DNA from 3 places in the Rahnella aquatilis CIP 78.65 genome. Region 1 is predicted to be linked to each of the others. Evidence: predicted binding sites of a transcription regulator. Region 1 holds the regulator's gene; each other region holds the start of a gene.

The links. The regulator PhoB, encoded in region 1, activates phosphate uptake and scavenging genes when phosphate is short. The targets are predictions, from matches to a motif close to CTGTCATAAAACTGNCNNAT.
Region 2: RAHAQ2_RS21355 (MIP/aquaporin family protein) is a predicted target of PhoB. The motif match lies at 4,865-4,884, and genes of this name have one in related genera.
Region 3: RAHAQ2_RS06970 (heavy metal response regulator transcription factor) is a predicted target of PhoB. The motif match lies at 6,560-6,579, and genes of this name have one in related genera.

Annotation. Positions count from the first base shown of each region.
Region 1 covers NC_016818.1:3,684,200-3,692,074, reverse strand. The annotation lists gene RAHAQ2_RS16760 (ABC transporter substrate-binding protein) at 1-659, opposite strand, end outside; gene sbcC (exonuclease subunit SbcC) at 899-4,147, opposite strand; gene sbcD (exonuclease subunit SbcD) at 4,144-5,382, opposite strand; gene phoB (phosphate response regulator transcription factor PhoB) at 5,621-6,310, shown strand; gene phoR (phosphate regulon sensor histidine kinase PhoR) at 6,333-7,652, shown strand; gene RAHAQ2_RS16735 (helix-turn-helix domain-containing protein) at 7,686-7,875, opposite strand, start outside.
Region 2 covers NC_016818.1:4,718,535-4,726,409, forward strand. The annotation lists gene ftsN (cell division protein FtsN) at 1-546, shown strand, start outside; gene hslV (ATP-dependent protease subunit HslV) at 662-1,192, shown strand; gene hslU (HslU--HslV peptidase ATPase subunit) at 1,205-2,539, shown strand; gene RAHAQ2_RS21340 (1,4-dihydroxy-2-naphthoate polyprenyltransferase) at 2,634-3,560, shown strand; gene rraA (ribonuclease E activity regulator RraA) at 3,681-4,166, shown strand; gene zapB (septal ring assembly protein ZapB) at 4,231-4,470, opposite strand; gene RAHAQ2_RS21355 (MIP/aquaporin family protein) at 5,049-5,897, shown strand; gene glpK (glycerol kinase GlpK) at 5,943-7,466, shown strand; gene glpX (class II fructose-bisphosphatase) at 7,610-7,875, shown strand, end outside.
Region 3 covers NC_016818.1:1,512,087-1,519,961, forward strand. The annotation lists gene RAHAQ2_RS06930 (anti-sigma factor) at 321-998, opposite strand; gene RAHAQ2_RS06935 (RNA polymerase sigma factor) at 995-1,576, opposite strand; gene RAHAQ2_RS06940 (fasciclin domain-containing protein) at 1,641-2,204, opposite strand; gene rhtA (threonine/homoserine exporter RhtA) at 2,394-3,380, opposite strand; gene ompX (outer membrane protein OmpX) at 3,778-4,311, shown strand; gene RAHAQ2_RS06955 (molybdopterin-dependent oxidoreductase) at 4,406-5,170, opposite strand; gene RAHAQ2_RS06960 (cytochrome b/b6 domain-containing protein) at 5,163-5,804, opposite strand; gene RAHAQ2_RS06965 (hypothetical protein) at 5,831-6,454, opposite strand; gene RAHAQ2_RS06970 (heavy metal response regulator transcription factor) at 6,668-7,342, shown strand; gene RAHAQ2_RS06975 (heavy metal sensor histidine kinase) at 7,335-7,875, shown strand, end outside.

The DNA.
Region 1 (7,875 bases):
AGCGTGCGGGAAAGGTTTTTCATTCGCCCGACAGTGCCGGTCGGTTCGAGCGTATACACGCCGTCAATTTGTCCGGCGGCCAGCGCAGGCACATGTTGTCCCACCGGCAGTTCGATCACTGAAGGATTAGTGAAACCATTTTTCTCCAGAATGATCTTTGCCATAGTGACGTTCTGGATCCCCGGTCCGCAGGCGATTTTCTTACCTTTCAGGTCACTGATCGCTTTTGCCGTGCTGTTCAGCGGCACCAGGAATTCATCCAGCACCAGCTTATGGTTTGACGGGTTAGAACAGATAATTTTGAACAGACCCGGTGAGGTGATCGCCCCCAGTCCCAGCGCGCCGGTTGCCGTACCGTTGGCGCAGCCGTGGATCCTGCCGGTGATCATCCCTTCGACAATTTGCTGGGCGCTGGCGAATTTAACGCCTTTCACATTCAGCCCGGCTTCTTTAAAAAAGCCCTGTTCCAGCGCCACATACAGCGGTAAACCGCCGACAATCGGCCAGTAACCAATACGGATTTCGTCATCGTCGGCTGCAAAAACGGACGTCGGGATCATGCCGCCAAGGGTGGATACGCCGCCGGTGATAGCGAGCCATTTCATCAGCTGGCGGCGTTTTTTATCCACCGGAAGGCATTCGGGTTTGATGTTTTTCATGGGCGGTTCCCTTAGCGGTTATGAAGGCGTTGCAACTTGTACTGCAACTTGTATACATAACGTTAAGCACAGGGCGTGCCAGTTTACTGGCGGGTGGGAATTAGCCGAAATTCAGCAGGTTGGCACAGGAGAACGCACTGCGCTGGTGCGATTTTTGTGCAGATGCTCACAATCAGGATCCACAACAGGGCATATCGCTAGCAATCTCACTAGCGGCATGCCCTGGCAAAAAACGGCGGTCAGACTTTAAATTCACTGCTCAGGCGACTGACACCCAGACCATTTACCTTGGTGACTTTGATTTGTACCGGAATGCGATCTTTCATCGCTTCGACATGGCTTATTACGCCGATGGTTTTACCCGAGGCATTGAGGCTGTCCAGCGCATCCAGCGCGGTATCCAGTGTGTCGGCATCGAGCGTGCCGAAACCTTCATCAAGGAACAGTGAGTCAATACGGGTTTTATCACTGACCAGATCGGAGAGCGCCAGCGCCAGTGCCAGACTGACCAGGAAGCTTTCGCCACCGGATAACGTGCGGGTGTCGCGCACGGCATCGGCCTGCCAGGTATCGACCACCTGCAACTCCAGCGCATCGCTGGTTTTGCGCTGCAACAGATAGCGCCCGTGCAGTTTTTCCAGCTGACGGTTCGCCAGATATACCAGATGATCGAGCGTCAGACCCTGCGCGAATTTACGGAATTTCGCGCCGTCGCTGGAACCAATCATCTGATTGAGATAACCCCAGTCATCGCAGGTCAGCTGCGCCTGGGCAATCTTAGCGATCAATGCCTGTTGTCCGCTGTGCCGCTGTTTGTCGCTTTCCAGCTGATTTTTCACTTCGCCCAGACGCTGTTGTAACGCTTTCAGCTGTTGTGCCAGTTCCGTCTGCTGCACCGTCAGGGCGTTGAGATCACTGTCGGTTTCACTCAGATGTGCAGGACGGGCAAGGCGGTGCTTTTCCAGCATGTCTTTGGCGTCGATCAGTAACGCCTGTACCTGCGCCAGTTGCTGTTGCAGATGTTCTTTGCGTTGCTGAAGTTGCTGACGCAGCGCGTCGTCAAGCAGTGCCTCTTTCACTGCGATTTCATCGGCGAATCCGCTGGCGCTCAGCGCCTGCTGCCACGCCTGTTCCGCCTGCGTCAGTTGTGCGGCGGTCTGTAACTGTCGCTGCTGCGTACTGGCCAACTGACCGGCCAACTGGTCGCGCTGTTCCTGCGCTTTATGCAGCGCGGCTTGTGCATCACTGAGCGCTTTTTCTGCCGCCTGCTGTTGCTGATGTAAGTGCTCGCGAACCTGAGCCACCTGGCGCTCACCGAACAGCTCGAGACGCAGGGCATTCAGCGCAGAAAGGTTTTTTTCACCCTCCGTCAGTTGTTTTTGCAACCGCACAAGATCTTGCTGAGATTTCGCCTGCATCTCTTCCAGCCCGGTAATGCGTTCGGTCAGCAAGGCACTTTGCTGCCGGACTTTCTGCTGCTGGTTCAGGGCGTCAGTCAGCGCATCTTTGGCCTGTTGCAGCTCCCGCGTCAGTTGTTCATGCTGGCTGATCAGTGCCTGAGTCTGCTGCTCTTCTTCGTCGCGGGCAGTCAGCCATTGTGTGATGTCGGCGGTGTCATGCAGCGTAAATGTCAGATTCAGCGGCGTACTGAGCTGTTGCCAGTTGGCGGTATGCGCATTCAGTTGCTGCTGATCCTGCTCCATCTGGGTTTGCAGACGCGTTTGCTGTTCTTTCAGGTTTTTGATCTTCGCCGCCAGTTCGATACCGCTGGCTTTTGCCGCATCGAATTCCAGTTGCATTTTCTCGACGCGCTGCGCCGTTTCAGAAGGTTTGATCTCCTGATAGTGTTCAACCGCCGGATGTGATGTCGAGCCGCACAGCGGGCAGGCCTGGCCGCTTTGCAAATTCGCGCGTTCGGCTTCGAGACTGACGATCAGCATTTCCTGTTTATGCAGCGCTTTGACGTCATTCAGATGTTCCAGCTGTTTCTGGCATTGCTGGCGGATCGCACCCAGGCGCTGTTCTTCCTCTGTCAGTTGCGTCTGATATTGCGCAAAATCTTTATGTTGTTGCTGCACGCGCTGGTTCAGTTGCGGGAAAATTTGCGCGAGTGAAAACAACTGCTGACGCACCGGCCTGAGCAGCATCAGTTCCTTTTGCCGTTTCTGCAAGGCCGCCAGCGGGTGCTGCTTTTCCAGTCCGGTCTGGCGCTGCTGTGCGGCGTTAAGGGCTTCGGTTAGTGCGGTCTGGCGGGTCTGATGCTGACGACTTTCTTCATCCAGCTTCTGGCGTTCCGCCGTGATTTGCAGCAACGTCGCGCTTTGTTCAGCGGCCTGTTTCTGCGACTCACCCACCGCCTGCTGTGTTTCCGCCAGCGATTTGCGCCATTGAGTGATTTCGCCGTCCAGCGGCAGGATTTTTTCTTCGATCAGCGTCTGCATCCGGCGCTGTTCTTCGGCCTGTGTCTGCCGTGCCGTTTGAGCCTGTTCTTGCGCCTGTTTCAGCGGCGTCAGCTGCACAAGCTGCTGTTCCTGCTGCTGCGTCAGTTGTGTCAGCCATTGCTGAAGGCGTTGTGATTCGTCCTGACAACGCTGGCGATCAACGAGTAACGGACGCAGTTTTTCTGCCGGTTCACTGCGCGCCAGTTGCTGTAACTGCGGCGCGGCGGCCAGATTTTCCTGCTCTGCGGCGGCCAGTTGCTGCTGAAATTGCTGCTGTTTTTGCTGCATCTGCTGCCATTGTTGCAGCCAGTTCAGATCCTGCTGGCGTTGCTGCGCCTGCTGGCTGAGACTGATTTCCTGCGCGTTCAGTTCAGCACGTTGCGCTTCCAGCGTCTGGCGCTGCTCTTCGCTGAGCAGTTCGATTCCGGCCATGCGCTGATGCAGGCCGTCCAGCGCAATACGCGCTTCTTTATGTTGTTCAAACACGCGTTCAGACAGCAACCCGTAAATTTCGGTGCCGGTCAGTTCTTCCAGCAGTTCGGCGCGGTCATTGGCATCGGCATTCAGAAACGCGGCGAACTGCCCCTGAGACAGCATCATCGATTTGGTGAAACGGCCAAAATCCAGCCCGGTCAGGGTGGCGATGGCGTCGAGTTTGTCGCGTACTTTATCGGCCAGGATTTTGCCGTCGGCCAGTAACGCCAGCTCGACTTTCGGTGCCTGCAGATTCCCGTCAGGGGAATTTTTGGCACGCCGCTGGCTCCAGAATGCGCGGTAACCCACACCTTTCACTTCAAACTCCACTTCCGCCAGTGATTCGGCAGTGTGGCGGGTCATCAGTTCGTTCTGACTTGGCGTGATATTCAGCCGTGGCGTCTGATGATAAAGCGCCAGACAAATAGCATCGAGCAGGGTGGTTTTCCCGGCGCCGGTCGGGCCGGTGATGGCGAATAATCCGTTGCTGGCAAACGGCTCGGCGGTGAAATCAATTTTCCATTCGCCTTCCAGCGAGTTCAGGTTTTTTAAACGAAGGCTGAGAATTTTCATCGTGGGCTGTCCTCCGCGCTCTGACCGCTGGTGACCTGTTCAACAACCTGCGCGAACAATGTGCGCATCCGCGCCTGACGGGGTTCATCAGGGGCCGGCTCCAGCGCCAGCCGCCGTTCAAAGACGTCGCTGACACTCAGTTCGCTGAGGGTTTCTTTTTCCTGCTGCCCAATACTGCTGATGCGTTGTTCTTTGCTGCGGCGTAACAATACGACTTCCACCGGCAGATCGGCCGTTAGCGCCTGAATGCGCCGTTGAATATCACTGAGGTAATCCTGCGTGGCGACTTCGATATCCAGCCAGACGGTTTTTTGCGCATCGCCGCCTTCGAACTGCGCCAGTTGCTTTTCAATCTCCGCCAGCGAGCCTTTGATTATCTGCATTGGCTGGAAAACGGGGATTTCCAGTGTCTCGATGGTGTTGAGCGTTGCGCCGTCGAAATCGAGCAGATATACGCTTTTGGCCTTGCTCAGCTCGTCAAAACTCAGGGCAATCGGCGAGCCGCTGTAACGGATATGATGCGTTTTGGCGACGCACTGCGCGCGGTGAATATGCCCCAATGCCACATAATCGACCGGCGGAAAGGCCTGCGCCGGAAACGCATCAAGCGTGCCTATATAGATGTCGCGCACGGAATCAGAGGTACTGACGCCGACAGTCGTCAGATGGCCGGTCGCAATAATGGGCAGCGGCACGCCCAGTTCGTCACGTCTGGCCTGCGCGGCCTGCCACAGTGCGTCATAATGCGCGGCGATGGCTTCCTGCAACGCCAGTTGTTTGTCGCTGCCGGACTGACCGGCCTGGCTGGCGAGCAGATCACGCGGACGTAAAAACGGGATGGCGCACAGTACCGCGCCCGGTTTTCCGTCACGCTGACGGAGCACTAAAACCTGTTCAGAAAGGTTTTCACCGACGGTAGCAATCACCCGCGTGTTCAGGCAGGAAAGTAGCTCGCGCGATTCATTGAGTGTGGCGACGGAATCGTGGTTGCCCGCCAGCACCACCAGCTGGCAGCCGGTGTGTTGTAATTCCACCACGAAGCGGTTATACAATTCGCGGGCATAACTGGGCGGCGATCCGGTATCGAAAATATCGCCCGCGACAATCACGGCATCGACCTGATGTTGCTGCACCTGACCGGTCAGCCAGCGCAAAAATGCCTGATGTTCGGCTGCACGGCTTTTAGTGAAAAAGTACTGGCCGAGATGCCAGTCTGACGTGTGGATCAGGCGCATGAGACTCCCGTATGAACCCTGGATGACGACGATGGGGCAAAGTATAAACGCCAGCGGGGGAAGCTGTCCCCGATAAATCAGACCAATTTCAGCAAGATGGCCGCTAAATAGAAGAAATGTATCTGTCATAGTTGACTGTAATGAACCATTCTTTTCATTCATAAATCTGTCACAAAACTGACGCATAATGGCGCCCGCAATCAAATAAAAGATCGCTAACCTATTGGCAGGACCTACGATGGCTAGACGTATATTGGTGGTTGAAGACGAAGCTCCAATCCGTGAAATGGTGTGTTTTGTACTGGAACAAAATGGCTATCAGGCCGTAGAAGCTGAGGATTTTGATTCAGCGATCGGGCAACTTGTTGAACCTTACCCTGAGCTGATCCTGCTCGACTGGATGTTACCTGGCGGTTCCGGTATCCAGTTTATTAAGCATCTTAAACGTGAAGCACTGACCCGCGAAATTCCGGTGATGATGTTGACCGCACGCGGTGAAGAAGAAGATCGGGTGCGCGGCCTTGAAGTCGGTGCCGATGATTACATCACCAAACCGTTTTCTCCGAAAGAACTGGTTGCCCGCATTAAAGCCGTGATGCGTCGCATCTCGCCAATGGCGGTGGAAGAAGTGATCGACATGCAGGGTTTAAGCCTGGATCCGTCGTCTCACCGTGTGATGGCCAATGAGCAGGCGCTCGATATGGGGCCGACCGAATTCAAGTTATTACACTTCTTTATGACCCATTCCGAACGGGTATACAGCAGGGAACAGTTGCTCAATAACGTTTGGGGCACTAACGTTTATGTGGAAGATCGCACGGTAGACGTGCATATTCGTCGTTTGCGTAAGGCGCTGGAAACCAGCGGACATGACAGAATGATCCAGACTGTTCGCGGTACCGGATACCGTTTTTCAACGCGTTATTGAGTCCTCACAGCGGAGAATCTGTGTGCTAGAACGTTTGTCATGGAAACGATTGGCCGGTGAATTATTTCTTTTTTGCCTGCCAGCGTTAATTCTCGGTATCTTCGTCGGCCATTTCGGCTGGCTCCTTTTTGTGTCGCTGGCTGCGGCACTGGGCTGGAATTATTACAATCAGCTCAAACTCTCACACTGGTTGTGGCTTGACCGCAGCATTACGCCGCCGAATGGTCGCTGGAGCTGGGAGCCGCTGTTTTACGGGCTGAACCAGATGCAGATGCGCAACCGGCGCCGGCGTCGCGAATTAGGTCAGCTCATCAAACGCTTTCGCAGCGGGGCCGAATCACTGCCGGATGCTGTGGTGCTGACCACGGAAGACGGCAATATTTTCTGGTGCAACGGGCTGGCGCAGGATTTGCTCGGTTTCCGCTGGCCGGAGGATAACGGACAACATATCTTCAACCTGCTGCGTTATCCGGAATTCCGGCTGTGGATCCAGACCCGCGATTTCAGCCGGGCGCTGAATCTGCAACTCAATAATGAGCATTACGTCGAGTTTCGCGTCATGCCCTATTCCGAAGGGCAATTGCTGATGGTCGCGCGCGACGTGACCCAGATGCGTCAGCTCGAAGGCGCGCGGCGTAACTTCTTCGCTAACGTCAGTCATGAACTGAGAACGCCGCTGACTGTCTTGCAGGGGTATCTGGAAATGATGGAAGACGCCAAGCTGGAAGAGCCTTTTCGCAGCAAAGCGCTCGATACCATGCAGGAACAGACGCGGCGGATGGACGGGCTGGTGAAACAGTTGCTGACACTGTCGAAAATCGAAGCTTCAGCGAATATTGATTTGCATGAAAAAGTCGATATTCCGGTGATGCTCGGTATGCTCGAACGTGAAGTGCAAACGTTAAGCAACGGCAGGCATGAAGTGGTGTTTCGCATTAATGACAAGCTGAAGGTCTTTGGTAATGAAGATCAGTTGCGCAGCGCGGTGTCGAATCTGGTGTATAACGCCGTCAACCACACGCCAGCCGGTACGCGGATTGAAGTCAGCTGGCAGCAAACGCCGCATGGCGCACAGTTCCAGATCAGTGATAACGGGCCGGGCATTGCGCCGCAGCACCTGCCGCGCCTGACCGAACGTTTCTACCGCGTTGACAAAGCCCGCTCACGCCAGACCGGCGGCAGCGGCCTCGGGCTGGCGATCGTCAAACATGCGCTCAGCCATCACCACACGAAACTTGAAGTCATGAGTGAAGTGGGGGTGGGTACGCGCTTTATGTTTACGCTGGCACCGAAGTTGATTGTTCCTCAGGAACAGGCCAGCCAAAGCGATGTGAAGGGATAAAAATCAAGCCACAGCAACAAGCTGTGGCTTCTTTTAGCAAATGATCTGTAAACCTTTTTCTTCGATTAACAGCAGTAAAAGCAGGGCGGCACCCGTTGGTTTCGTTTCGTTACGTTCCCATTTTTGAATGCTGTTAGCCGACATATTAATGAGTCTGGCCAGCACACCCTGACTGATTTTTTCTTTTTCCCGCAACGCACGAATGCGTTCAGCAGAGCTTTCT
Region 2 (7,875 bases), 1.0 Mb from region 1:
CAATTGTCTGAAGTGCCCTATAACGACCCGAATCAGGTGACGCAGGCACCGGCACATACTCAGCGTCAGGTTCAGCAACAGCAGCCGACGTATGCCCAGCAACAACCGGTGCAAACTCAGCCGCGCCAGGTTCAGCCACAGCCAACGTATACGCCGCAAACGCAGCCGGTACGCGCGCCGCAGGCTCAGGTACAAACGCAGCCCGTTCAGCCAAAACCGAAGCCGCAAGTGAAAGAACCGGTGAAAGAAGCACCGAAACCGCAACAGCCCGCCGCCATTACACAGGCTGAGCCGGAAAAACCGAAAGCACAGGAAAAAACCCAGCACTTTGTGGTTCAGTGCGGTTCGTTCAAAGGATCTGAGCAAGCGGAATCCCAGCGCGCCAAGCTGGCATTCGAAGGTTTTGAAGGCCGGATCACCACCGGCGGTGGCTGGAGTCGCGTCGTCATCGGCCCGTACAACAGCCGTTCTGGTGCTGACAGCACACTATCGCGCCTCAAAGGCGCTGGCATCTCCGGTTGCATTCCCGTCGCAACCGGGGGTTGAAAACCCGTAATCCTTCCCCAATCTATACTTTCAATATGCCCCGTAAGTTTGTGAGACACGTTCAGTGTCCCGCAAACTTACGGGGATCTTTTCCGTCTGCAACGAGGAACCGCTCGTGACAACAATTGTAAGTGTACGCCGCAACGGCAAGGTCGTTATTGGTGGTGATGGCCAGGCCACATTGGGAAATACCGTCATGAAGGGCAACGTCAAAAAAGTACGTCGCCTGTATAACGACAAAGTGATTGCGGGCTTTGCTGGCGGCACGGCTGATGCCTTCACGCTGTTTGAGCTGTTCGAACGCAAACTGGAAATGCACCAGGGTCATCTGGTGAAAGCCGCCGTTGAACTGGCAAAAGACTGGCGTACCGACCGCATGCTGCGCCGTCTGGAAGCGCTGCTGGCCGTGGCGGATGAAAACGCCTCGCTTATCATCAGCGGTAACGGTGATGTTATCCAGCCGGAAAACGACCTGATCGCCATCGGTTCCGGTGGCCCGTATGCCCAGGCCGCTGCACGCGCATTACTGGAAAACTCCGAGCTTGAAGCACGCGACATCGTCGAAAAATCGCTGAGCATCGCCGGTGACATCTGCATCTACACCAACCATTTCCACACTATTGAAGAATTATCTTCTAAAGCGTAAGGATCGAAAATTATGTCTGAGATGACCCCGCGCGAGATCGTCAGCGAGTTAGACAGTTACATCATTGGCCAGGATAAAGCGAAACGCGCCGTGGCCATTGCTTTGCGTAACCGCTGGCGCCGCATGCAGCTTGATGAAGCGCTGCGCCACGAAGTCACCCCAAAAAATATTCTGATGATCGGCCCGACCGGTGTCGGTAAAACCGAAATTGCCCGCCGTCTGGCGAAGCTGGCTAACGCGCCGTTCATCAAAGTAGAAGCGACCAAATTCACTGAAGTCGGTTACGTGGGTAAAGAAGTGGATTCCATTATCCGCGACCTGACCGACTCCGCCGTAAAAATGGTGCGCCTGCAATCTATTGAGAAAAACCGTTATCGTGCTGAAGAACTGGCCGAAGAACGTATTCTGGATGTGCTGATCCCACCTGCAAAAAACAACTGGGGACAGGCCGACGAAGCGCACGAACCTTCTGCCGCGCGTCAGAACTTCCGCAAAAAACTGCGTGAAGGCCAGCTCGACGACAAAGAGATTGAAATCAGTCTGGCATCCGGCCCGGTTGGCGTTGAAATCATGTCCCCTCCGGGTATGGAAGAAATGACCAATCAGTTGCAGTCAATGTTCCAGAGCATGGGTGCTCAGAAACAGAAACCGCGCAAACTGAAAATCAAAGAAGCGCTAAAGCTGCTGGTTGAAGAAGAAGCCGCGAAGCTGGTGAATCCGGAAGATCTGAAAGAACAGGCGATCGAAGCCGTTGAACAACACGGCATCGTGTTTATCGATGAGATCGACAAAATCTGTAAACGTGGTGGCCAGAGCTCCGGCCCGGACGTCTCCCGCGAAGGTGTCCAGCGTGACCTGCTGCCGCTGGTGGAAGGCTGTACGGTGTCCACCAAGCACGGCATGGTAAAAACCGATCACATTCTGTTCATCGCGTCAGGCGCATTCCAGACGGCCAGCCCGTCAGACCTCATTCCTGAATTGCAAGGTCGTCTGCCAATTCGTGTGGAACTGCAGGCGCTGTCGACTGAAGACTTCGAACGCATACTGACCGAGCCAAGTGCTTCGCTGACTCATCAGTACAAAGCATTAATGGCCACCGAAGGCGTCACCATTGATTTCACCGCTGACGGTATCCGCCGCATTGCAGAAGCCGCATGGCAGGTGAACGAAACCACCGAGAACATAGGTGCGCGTCGTCTGCACACCGTTCTGGAGCGTCTGATGGAAGATATCTCTTACGACGCCAGCGAAAGCAACGGTATCTCCATAAACATTGATGCAGATTATGTTAGAAGCCACCTTGACCAGCTGGTAGCTGATGAAGATCTGAGCCGTTTTATCTTATAATTTGCTCATACGTTCCGAAAGTGATCTTCAGGGAGGCGTTTGCCTCCCTGATTTTTTTAGATTTCGGACTGATTCTTCACCTGAGAAATCACCTATGAGCATAATCACTCCCTGCACACCGACGACGCCCGCCCGCGCCTGGCTGGAAAGCTTGCGCCCGAAAACCTTGCCACTGGCGTTTGCCTCTATCGTCATGGGTTCTGCCATTGCCAGCCTGCAAGGCGTTTTCCATCCGCTTATCGCGTTGCTGGCACTGCTGACCGCTGGCTGTCTGCAAATCCTGTCGAATCTGGCGAATGACTATGGCGATGCAGAGAAAGGCAGCGACACGCCGGATCGCGTCGGTCCCCTGCGCGGCATGCAAAAGGGGCTGATTACCGCTACACAGATGAAGCGCGCGATTCTCCTGACCATCGTGCTGACCATTATCTGCGGTATCGCGCTTATCGCCGTGGCCTGCCATAAACCCAGTGATGTGGCCGGATTTGTGATCCTCGGCTTGCTGTCAATTGGCGCAGCCATCACGTATACCGTCGGCACACGGCCTTATGGCTACATGGGGCTTGGCGATATTTCCGTGCTGATTTTCTTCGGCTGGATCAGTGTCGCGGGGACGTTTTATCTACAGGCAGGCTATTTCGACTGGATCGTCATGCTTCCGGCGACGGCGACAGGTTTGCTGGCCACCGCCGTACTGAATATCAATAATTTGCGCGATATCGAAACCGACAGCGCCAACGGCAAGAACACGCTGGCGGTTCGCCTCGGGCCGGTTAACGCACGCCGTTATCACGTCATCATTCTGACTGCGGCCGTGCTCTGTCTGGCGATTTTCTCCGCCGTACACCTGCATCACTGGACCGGCTGGCTGTTTATTCTGGCGCTCCCAATGCTGGCAAAACATCTGATACGGGTGATGAAAACAACAACTTCCACTGAAGTCCGCCCGTTGCTGGAGCACATGGTAAAAACCGCGTTGCTGACTAACGTCTTGTTTGCAGTGGGTCTGTTGCTCAATTGAGTAAAGTTGGCCTGATGTGCGTTTATCAGGTCACTTTTCACATTTAACAATTGATGATTTTGCCAACATCCGCCGGAAAGGGATATACTGAACACTCATGCAGCAACCAGATGAAATCCTATGAAATACGATACTTCCGAACTTTGCGACATCTACCATGAAGAAGTGAATGTCGTCGAACCCTTGTTCTCCAACTTTGGCGGCCGTACTTCATTTGGCGGGCAAATCACCACCGTGAAATGCTTCGAAGATAATGGCTTGCTTTATGACCTGCTCGAAGAAAATGGCCGTGGCCGTGTATTAGTGATCGATGGCGGCGGTTCTGTGCGTCGCGCACTACTGGATGCCGGACTGGCACGCCTCGCGTTGCAAAACGAATGGGAAGGCATCGTGATTTATGGTGCGGTTCGTCAGGTGGACGATCTCGAAGAGTTGGATCTGGGCATCCAGGCGATGGCCGCGATCCCGGCTGGCGCAGGCAGTGAAGGGATTGGCGAAAGCGACATTCGTGTCAATTTCGGCGGCGTCACCTTCTTCTCCGGCGACCATCTTTATGCCGACAATACCGGTATCGTACTGTCAGAAGACCCGCTTGATATTGAGTAATGACCTTCTGAGCACAACAAAAAAGGACGCCAAGGCGTCCTTTTTTATGTGGAATATGAAGTAATTAAACTTCTTCCATTTTTCCCAACAGTGCACGCAGACGATCCTGCCATACGTGTTGTTCTTCTTTCAGCTGCGCATTTTCACGCACCAGAGACTCATGGTTGCCGCTGGCTTGCTGAACTTCCTGAGACAGGGTGTTGTTCTGTTCTTTCAGTTCTTCGATTTCCATCTGCAACAAAGTAATGGTATCGATCGCTTGCTGAACTTTAGCTTCTAATTTCTCAAATACTTCAAATGACATTTTTCGGTCCCCTTATGTTCGCAAGGCGCACATCTTATGTTCTGCCGCATCGTCCGGACACGGCTCAAAAATTCCTGCACTCCGTCGATTTTTATAACAAATTCATCAGAAGAATTGCATAAAACCGGCAGGTGTCTTAACGGGTGATTGTATGTAGCCAGCTTTGATCTGTCTACCCGCAACCCCTTTATCCACGCAGTCTGTTGCAATTTAACAGCGCCGGGTATCAGGAAATGCTTAAAAAGCAGCGTCACACACCAGAAATACCGGTTAATGCCGAATAACCTTAGCCACCATGCTGAAAGCGATATCGATGCTCGTTTGTCAGAAACGCGCGCTAAAAATGTTAAATCATGGACTTCTTGCGCTACATCAAGTTCCACCAACACGCGAAATCGCTCATTTTTATGACGCGACACACAAAATTTGATTTCGCTATTTCTCGTTTATGCTCGTTAACGATAAATTCACATTACGTTCTCATTTAATGATGAACGCCAAAATCCGATTACGTTCACAAACGACATAACAGAAAAACTATAACTAACCATTAACATCATCCTTAGCAGGATCAAACTATGAGCCAAACCATGAGTTCCACATTAAAAGGTCAGTGCATCGCTGAGTTTCTGGGTACCGGGCTTATCATTTTCTTTGGTGCGGGCTGTGTCGCAGCAATGAAACTTGCCGGGGCAACCTTTGGCCAGTGGGAAATCAGTATTATCTGGGGGCTGGGTGTGGCAATGGCCATCTACCTGACCGCCGCCATTTCAGGTGCACATCTGAACCCGGCGGTGACCGTCGCACTTTGTCTGTTTGCAAACTTTGAAGGACGCAAAGTTCTGCCTTACGTCATCGCGCAGGTCGCCGGTGCTTTTTGCGCCGCTGCACTGGTCTACGGCCTTTACTACAACCTGTTCTTCGATTTTGAACAAAGCCACAACATGGTGCGCGGCAGCGTCGAAAGTCTGGATCTGGCCGGTATTTTCTCGACCTATCCAAACCCGCACATCAGTGTATTGCAGGCGTTCCTGGTAGAAACGGTGATTACGGCCATTCTGATGGCACTGATCCTCGGCCTGACTGATGATGGCAACGGTATTCCACGTGGCCCGCTGGCACCGCTGCTGATCGGTATCCTGATCGCCGTTATCGGTGCATCGATGGGGCCGCTGACCGGATTCGCCCTTAACCCGGCACGTGACTTCGGTCCGAAAGTGTTCGCCTTCTTCGCTGGCTGGGGCAAAGTTGCCTTCACCGGCGCGCGCGATATCCCTTATTTCCTGGTGCCGATTTTTGGCCCGCTGCTTGGAGCTTCTCTGGGTGCCATCGCATATAAAGCGCTGATCGGTCGCCATTTGCCACATCAGATTAATGAGCCGGCAGAAGAAAAAGCATCTCAGCCATCCAAACAGCGTAAGGCCTGATCGGCTAAACTGTTCCACAGATTACTCATTTGCAGGATGAATATTATGTCAGCAGATACGACTCACGAAAAAAAATACATTGTTGCACTCGACCAGGGTACAACCAGTTCACGCGCCGTAGTTCTGGATCACGATGCCAATATCGTCAGCGTGTCACAACGCGAATTCACCCAGATTTACCCTAAGTCAGGCTGGGTTGAGCACGACCCGATGGAAATCTGGTCATCGCAAAGCTCGGTGCTGGTTGAAGTGCTGGCGAAAGCCGACATTAACTCCGATCAGATTGCCGGTATCGGTATCACCAACCAGCGTGAAACCACTATCGTGTGGGAAAAAGAAACCGGCAAGCCAATCTATAACGCGATTGTCTGGCAATGTCGCCGTACTGCTGACATCTGCGAAAAGCTGAAAAAAGACGGCATGGAAGAATACATCCGTCACAACACCGGCCTGGTGATTGACCCGTACTTCTCCGGCACCAAACTGAAGTGGATCCTTGACCACGTTGAAGGCTCCCGCGAACGGGCTAAACGCGGCGAACTGCTGTTCGGCACCGTCGACACCTGGTTGGTCTGGAAAATGACGCAGGGACGTGTTCACGTGACGGATTACACCAACGCCTCACGTACCATGCTGTTCAACATCCATGATCTGCAATGGGATGACCGCATGCTGGAAGTGCTGGATATTCCGCGTGAAATGCTGCCGGAAGTTCGCCCTTCTTCTGAGATTTACGGCCAGACCAACATTGGTGGTAAAGGCGGTACGCGTATCCCTATCGCCGGTATCGCGGGTGACCAGCAGGCGGCGCTGTATGGCCAGCTGTGTGTGCAACCGGGTATGGCGAAGAATACCTACGGCACTGGCTGCTTCCTGCTGATGAATACCGGTACTGAAGCCGTTGCCTCTAAAAATGGCCTGCTGACCACCATCGCCTGTGGCCCGCGCGGCGAAGTAAACTATGCGCTGGAAGGTGCCGTGTTTGTCGGCGGTGCGTCCATTCAGTGGTTGCGTGATGAACTGAAGCTTATCAGCGACGCAACCGACTCCGAATATTTCGCTATGAAAGTGAAAGACACCAACGGCGTTTACGTGGTGCCCGCCTTCACCGGCCTCGGTGCGCCTTACTGGGACCCGTATGCCCGCGGCGCTATCTTCGGTCTGAGCCGTGGTGCGAACAGCAACCACATTATCCGTGCAACGCTGGAATCTATCGCTTACCAGACCCGCGACGTACTGGATGCGATGCAGGCTGACTCAGGCGCTCGTCTGCAGTCACTGCGCGTTGATGGCGGTGCGGTTGCCAACAACTTCCTGATGCAATTCCAGTCAGACATTCTCGGCACCCGCGTTGAGCGCCCCGAAGTGCTGGAAGTCACCGCACTGGGCTCTGCTTTCCTCGCCGGGCTGGCTGTCGGTTTCTGGAACGATCTGGAAGAAGTGCGCAGCAAAGCCATCATCGAGCGTGAATTCCGCCCAGGTATCGAAACGACGGAACGCAATGTCCGCTATAAAGGCTGGCAAAAAGCAGTGGCACGCGTTCGTTCGTGGGAAGATCACGACGAGTAATCGCCGGATATTATCGCCAACACCACTTTCTGAAACTCCCCGTCCGGGGAGTTTTTTTATACGCCTTTTCCCGTTGTGCTAAAATCTGCGCCACAGATGAGCCTCGCCTCACCGACCTCTTTTTTCTTTCTACAGGCTTTCCAATGAAACGTGAATTAGCAATCGAGTTCTCCCGCGTGACCGAAGCTGCCGCACTGGCCGGTTACAAATGGCTGGGTCGTGGTGACAAAAATCTTGCCGATAATGCTGCCGTTCAGTCCATGCGCATCATGCTCAATAAAGTCGATATCAATGGCACCATCGTCATTGGCGAAGGTGAAATTGATGAAGCGCCGATGCTGTATATCGGTGAAAAAGTCGGTACCGGCAATGGCGATGCGGTGGATATCGCCGTTGATCCGATTGAAGG
Region 3 (7,875 bases), 2.2 Mb from region 1:
TCTATTCCTATCGTTCTGATAGCGTGTGTCTTATAGACCCTGCGGCAATTTCACTTCTACCTTATCACGCTGATTTATAAGGTAGATAGGATTCATCCTGAACGTCACGCTCTATTAAGGTGATAAAATACACTAAAAGTGATAATTATTTTCATTACGCAGGGAAGATATTTTTAAATGTAAGTGGGCGTGTGTGGATATATTATTATCAGGCGTTTTCCTCTGGGGCGGAATACGAAAAATAAACCTAACCGTTGCAGTATCAATATTGAAAATATAACAGCGGGATAATACCCGCCGTTAATCACCGTTTACTGTTTTTAAAGCGCCATCGCACCGCTATACAAAACGGCGCCCGTCGGTTGCCCTGTCGTTGAACCGCCGCGCGGCTCGAGGCTTATCGCCAGCGTAAAACCTGCATCCGGCATTTTCGCTGCCAGCGCCAGTTGCGTGGGTTGTTGCGTATTCAGTAATCCGAGGGAGCGCGGCTTACCGCCCGGCGGAATAGCCCACAGTTCAAGACTGCGGTCCGCGGCAATATTCTGCGCATTAATTGGCGTCAGCAACAGGCTGCGGGTGCTCTTGTCAGCGCTGACCACCCATTGCCCGTTTTGTGCACCGGTACTGCTGGCCAGTATCGCCACCGGCAACGGGGCTTCTGGCTGGACCAGCAGACGAGGGATCAGCAACAACGCGGCAAGTCCGGCGGCCAGCGCCCAGCCCATGTACGCCCGCACCGGTCGTCTGGCCGGTAGCGGAGGTCTTGCCGGTTGCAGCGCAAGGCTGTGCTGAATGCGTTTCCACACCGATGCAGGCGGTATGACCGGAGTAATCTGATTATCCAGTTGCGTGAAGGCTTCCTGCCAGCGCGCCACTTCGGCCGCCAGTGCCGGGTCTTCCCGCATTTTTTGTCCGAACTGAATCCGGGCTGCGCCGCGCAAGGTGCCGAGCGCATATTCAGCCGCGAGGGCGGCATGATAATGGCTTCTGCTTTTCATAGTCCTACGCAGCTCTTTAAGTGATCCAGGGCGCGACGGATCCAGCTTTTGATCGTCCCGAGAGGTTGCTGAAGATGCGATGACACCTCGCCGTGCGACAGGCCCTGATAATAGGCAAGGATCAGGCTTTGTCTTTGTTCGGCAGGCAGATGGGCCAGGCAGGCGGCCAGAATTTTGGCGTCGCTGTCCTGTTGCAGCCGTTGCAAGGGTTCATCATGGTCGCTGGCATCACCGTCACTCATTGTCTCGTCCAGTTCATCTACCTGGTTGTCGCTCCCGCGCATCCAGTCGATAGCGCGGTTGCGGACAATATGGGTGAGCCAGGTCATCGGGGAACTGAGTGCCGGATTATACGAGGCAGCCCGGTTCCACGCGGTGATATAGCTGTCGTGCAAGACTTCTTCTGCCCAGGCATGCCGCCGCAACATACGTAATGCAACGGCGAACAGCCGGGGGGACGTCAGACGATATAACTGCTCAAATGCCTGATGGTTACCAACGGCCATGGCGCTCATCAGTTCGCGCTGTACTGCCTGCGCATTCTCTGGTGTTGGCTTAATTAAAAAATTGTCATGCATTCGCGCATCCTGGCTTACTGAAGTGCTGTTTCATAAAGAAATCATGCCCTCAGTATAGCCGGTATTATTTTGGCATCAGAACGGTATCAATGACGTCGATCACACCGTTCTTCTGCTGGACGTCATAAGTACTGATATTGGCGATATTTCCCTTGCCATCTTTCAGCTGAATATTGTGCGGGCCGTTGTTTAGGATCCACAATGGCTGACCGTTGACGGTTTTCAGTTCCGCCGTGCCGTTGCCTTTTTTCAGCAATTTTTCCAAATCTTTCATTTCATATTTACCGGCCACCACGTGATAGGTGAGGACACTGGTCAGCGTGGCTTTGTTTTCTGGTTTCACCAGATTATCCACGGTGCCTGCGGGTAATTTTGCGAAGGCGGCGTTGGTCGGCGCAAAGACAGTAAACGGCCCTTTGCCTTGCAAGGTTTCCACCAGACCGGCTGCTTTTACCGCCGCGACCAGGGTGGTGTGGTCTTTCGAATTCAGGGCATTTTCTACGATATTTTTGGACGGATACATTTCAGCGCCACCGACCATGGTGGTGTTTTGGGACATCATTGCTGCCATTGACGCGGTGCTGAGCAGCAGAGAAGCACAGATTGCGGTACGGAGTAATGTTTTCATGATGGTGTCCTTCGTCAGTTAAGTAGGTAAGGTCTTGCCTCACATCTATACATACGAATGACCCCCTGCTTTTGGATGCAGGAAAAGATGAAAAAAAGTGAAATAAATGAAAGGAATTTGCAACCTGCTGATAGAAAAGAAAAAGCCATATCGTGATGACATGGCTTTTATGAGGTCGACGTCGCGGAATTATTTTCCTGAAGGGGTATTCCCGGGGATATCCACCGTTTCGATTTTGATTTTGCGCTGCAGGGTCAGCGTTGAACCGGCGGAAGCCGCGATAATCGCCGCCAGCCCGAGCCACTGCGTCGCGGTCAGGAATTCACCGAGGAAGATAATGCCGGAAAGCGCGGCCATCGCCGGTTCCATACTCATCAGCGTGCCGAAGGTTTTGGCTGGCAGTTTAGTCAGTGCCATCATTTCCAGTGAATAAGGAATGGCGGAAGTGAGCAGGGCGATCAGCAAGCCGAGCGGTAAAATCCCCCAGCTGAAAATGGAGGTGTGCGCCTGTATTGCGCCAATCGGGAAGAAAATTAACGCCGCAATCACTGACCCCATTGCGGCGGTACCCGGCCCGTAACTGCTGCCTGCGCGTTGTCCGGCGAGGATATAAACGGCCCAGCAGGCACCGGCGATCAGCGCAAAACACGCGCCTTTGAGGTCAACCCCCCCGGCGCTTTGCCCGAGAGGCAACAGGAACAGTAAACCTGTCACAGCCAGCACGACCCAGATGAAATCCACCGGACGTCGTGAGGAGAACATTGCCACTGCCAGCGGGCCGGTAAATTCCAGGGCAACGGCAATGCCCAGCGGCACGGTACGCAGGGCCAGATAAAACGAATAGTTCATGCAGCCCAGCGCCAGGCCATACATCAGCAGCGCACGCAAATTACCGCCGCGCATTTTCAGACGCCACGGACGAAAATAGAGAAGTAACAGAATGGAGCCGATGCCGAGACGCAGAGCCGTGACACCTTGCGGGCCGACCACCGGGAACAGTGTTTTCGCCAGCGAAGCGCCGCCTTGTAATGAAAGCATGGCGATCAGTAACAACATGATCGCCACCAGCGGTGAGGCTTTTTTCGGTAATGCAGGAACGGGCGGGCTGTGGTTATGCGTCGCCGCCTGCAGAGCGATCTGCGGTTTTTTCGGCTGATTTTGTCCTGACTGTGTCATCCATTGCGCCTTTTGAGGTGATCCATGAATCCGGAAACTTCAGATTTATAGTTTTGAAAAGAAAGGTAAAGCGCTGTCAGTGTAGAGGGAAATGTGGCGAGAAAAAATCCTCGCAAAAAGTTTTTTTCGGAACGTTTCTGTTTAAAATCTTCCTAAAATCGTTCTTTTTTTGAGCATAATTTTAGGAATTATCTGCTAATCTCAAAAAGTTCAATAAGTTTACCTTATAGTTTATGCGACTAAAATCTCAATAAAATTAAATGGATAACCTATGCTGGAAACTTCCTGTTACACCATATGATGCTTTGGACATCTTAATTGAGGCAGAGTTTCACACTAGTTTTTGTTATATTTTCAAACGTGAAGGTTACTTTGGTTTCTCTTTTTGAGGTGGTTTATGAAAAAAATTGCATGTCTTTCCGCATTAGCTTGCGTCGTTGCATTGGGCGTTTCTTCCAGCGCTTTCGCTGATACCAGCACCGTAACTGCTGGCTACGCTCAGGGTGACGCACAAGGCGTTGCTAACAAAGCAAACGGCTTCAACTTAAAATACCGTTGGGAACAAGATAGCAACCCACTGGGCGCTATCGGGTCTTTCACTTATATCGAAGATGACAGCTCTCCGGCATCTGGCGACTACCGTAAAGCGCAATACTACGGTCTGACTGCGGGTCCTGCTTACCGTCTGGCTGACTGGGTTTCCATCTACGGTGTTGTGGGTGTTGGCTACGGTAAATTCCAGTACAACGAAGCAGCAGCATCAACTGCTAACCGTGAAAAGAATGACACCAGCGATTACGGCTTCTCTTACGGTGCTGGTCTGCAGTTCAACCCAATCCAGAACGTTGCTCTGGACGTGTCCTACGAACAGTCCCGCATCCGCAGTGTTGATGTCGGTACCTGGATCGCAGGCGTGGGTTACAGCTTCTAATTCTTCGCCGCAGCGTAACGCTTTGCCGTTACCCTCCCGCGAAAACGAAAACCGCTCAATTGAGCGGTTTTTTTATGCCTGTCTTTTATACCTGTCAAATACCACTGAACCAGTTATAGCCCTGATCTTCCCAGTAGCCGCCGGGATATTCGTTGGTGACGAAAATCGCGCCGATATGCTTGGCGTTTTTAAAGCCGAGTTTGGTTGGCATGCGCAGACGTAACGGGTAACCAAAATCGGGCGGTAAGGGTTTGCCGCCAAAATCCAGTGCCAGAATGGTTTGCGGATGCAGCGCGGTGGCCATATCAATACTGGAATAATAGCGGTCGTCACATTTGAATCCGACATATTTGGCCGTCAGATCCGCGCCGACATGTTGCAGGAAGGTTTTCAGCGGTACACCTTTCCACTGGCCGATGGCACTCCAGCCTTCAATGCAAATCAGCCGGGTGATCTGGCTTTCCTGCGGCAGGCGCTGCAATTGCTCCAGCGTCCACGGGGCTTTCTTTTGCACCAGACCCGAGACTTCCAGCCGGTAATTAGAGATGTCGATTTCCGGCACGTTGTATTCGGGGTAATACGCGTTGAAACGAAACGGCGTGGTGATCTGATCCGCACGATAGGTTTGCGCCAGTTTCTGGCCGCTGAACAGCCAGCTTTGTACCCGGTCGTTCCAGCGGGACATGGCCCACAGCACCTTATCGACCTGATCGCCGTCCTGCAAATTACAGCCCGTCAGCATCGCGACGCCGCCGAGCGTCAGCCCTGAGCGCAGCAATAAACGGCGCTGAATATTGACCAGTTGTTTACGCTGGTCGGGCTCAGGAATAATTTTTGGCCGTTGTGATTTTTCACTCATCGGCGTGGTTCTCCGTGCTCATCTTTTTGCCGCCGGTCAGCATCGCCACGAAGGTTTTAGGCACCAGCAGAACCATCAGTACGTGAATAATGACGAACAGCAACACGCCGCTCATCGCAAAGAAATGCACATAACGGGCGATACCAAAACCGCCAAACAGCCAGACCAGCCCGCTGAACTGCACTGGTTTCCAGATGGACAGACCCGACAACACCAGTAATGCGCCCAGCAACAGAACCCCGCTGTACATCAGTTTCTGCACGGCGTTGTACTGACCGGGCTTGTGGGGAAGTTTGAATGTCAGTGCGCGAACGGTATCGCGCCAGACGGCGCGGGGCGAAAAGGGGAAAAAGTCGCGCCTGAAATGACCGCTGAAAATCCCCCACAGCAGATAGAACAGGGCATTGGCCGCCAGCAGCCACATCACCGCCAGATGCCAGGCAATATTGCCGCCCAGCCAGCCGCCGAGGGTAGTGTTCTGCGGGAATGTGAAAGCGAAAAGCGGGTCGGCGTTATAAATCCCCCAGCCGCTCATCACCATGCCAATCATTGCCAGCACATTAATCCAATGACAAATACGAACCGGCCAGGAATGAATCCGGCGCTTGCGGGGCGATGAGAGCTGAGGTTTCACGCTTAATCTCCTGTTGACTGGCCGGATTACATCGGTGGCGCGATACCGTCTTTACCGGCAGCAATACCACGGGCAACCAGCGCACCTTTGTCGTCTTTTATGGCAAACAATACGATTTTAGTGCCCGGTTTCAGCAGGCTGCGGTCGCCCGGTGCCAGCAGAACGACCGGCACATCGTCAGGCACGACGACAGTTTTCTCAGCATCGTGATATTTCACGGTCAGGGTGCGGCCGTTGCTGTTCACCAGCTTGCCGACGGTGCCGTTGGTCATGGTATTGATTTTGCCATCGGCGGATTCAAACGGATTGAAGCCTTCACCGCTGCCGCGCAGGCTGGGTGCGAATACGTGAACTTCAAGCGCTTTCAGCGTACCGTCAGCCTGCGGAACGGCGGCCGTCCCGATGAAGCTGTCCGCTTTGATATCGCTGATTTTGCCTTTGGTGACGGCATTGATTTTGGTCTGATCAGTCAGCTTAACGTCAAGTTTCTCACCCTGACGGGTGGTGATTTGTACCGATGAGTCATTAACTGAATCAATGGTTCCGCGTGTGGGTTTAATCACATTATCGGCGGCAAATGCCGATGTCATCCCGCTGCACATCAGCAGGGAACCCAGTAACAGACCAGCGAGACGTGTTGGTGCATTCATGATTAATTCTCCATTTTCCAGCGTTTTTTCATTCTGTTAGATGAATCACTGAACCTGCCAGTGATGAATAACTTTCTTAAGAGTGGACGATAAACCGGTATTGGCTGATGACAAATTGATGACAAAATTGTCATCAAAGGTGTCTGACGAAACTGGTAAACTTTCGGATGAATCATTCTCTAGGTGAATGGTCATGCGGCGCTGAGGGCCTGAATGCGAATACTGGTGATTGAAGACGATGTCAGTACAGGCGACTACCTGAAAAAAGGGCTGACAGAAGCGGGTTACAGCGTGGATCTGGCGCGCAACGGTGCCGATGGCCTGTTTCTGGCGCTTGAGGAAGGTTACGACGCGGTGATCCTCGACGTCATGCTGCCGGGGCTGGACGGCTGGCAGGTGATGGAAGTCCTGCGCAAAAAAAGCGACGTACCGGTGTTGTTTCTCACCGCCCGCGATGAAGTGCAGGATCGCATTCACGGGCTGGAGCTGGGTGCTGACGATTATCTCATCAAGCCGTTCTCCTTCACCGAACTGGTGTTGCGTATCCGCACTTTGCTGCGCCGCCCGGCCGCCCGTGAGCCGGATGTGTATTCGGTGGCGGATCTGAATCTTGATGTGCTGCGCCGGCGCGTGACCCGTCAGGATCAGACCATCGCGCTGACCAACAAGGAATTCATGTTGTTGCAGTTGCTGATGCGCCGCGAGGGCGAGGTGCTGTCGCGCACTATGATTGCCTCCCAGGTCTGGGACATGAATTTCGACAGCGATACCAATGTGGTGGATGTCGCCATTAAGCGTCTGCGTGCCAAAGTTGACCGGGCATTTGAGGTGAAACTGATCCACACCGTGCGTGGCATTGGCTACGTATGCGAAGTGCGACATGAGTGATCGTCAATTGACTCACCTCCCGAAACGCGCCATGTCGCTGACGCTTCGCGCGACCTTACTGTTCGCGCTGATCGCCTCGCTGGTGGTCAGTGCGGTGGGATTTTATCTTTATTACTCGATGGATAAAGAGCTGGTGCGACGCGCGGATTATCAGGTCAGTGGCCGCGTGCAGTATTTCCGTCATCTGCTGGCCAACGAATTCCCGCTGTCGCAACTCAGCCGTAATCCCGGTCTGTTTGAAAATATGCTCGGCAACGAGCGCGATATCCTGACGTTTGGTCTGTCCGGTGAGAAGCTGCTGATCAACGTCAATCCGTCACGGCTGGCATTGCCGCCGGTGGCGGCGGTGGCGGACGGTCAGCCGCTGACGCTGAATACGGTGCATCATCTCGCCGCCCCTGATGGCACGCCGGTACGCTTTGCCCGTGCGGCGGTAAAAATTCAGGACGGACGGACAGTTGAAATCACCGGCGCGCATTTCATGACCGAGGAGTCGCGTCTGTTACAGACTTTTCGCTGGGAAATCATTGGCG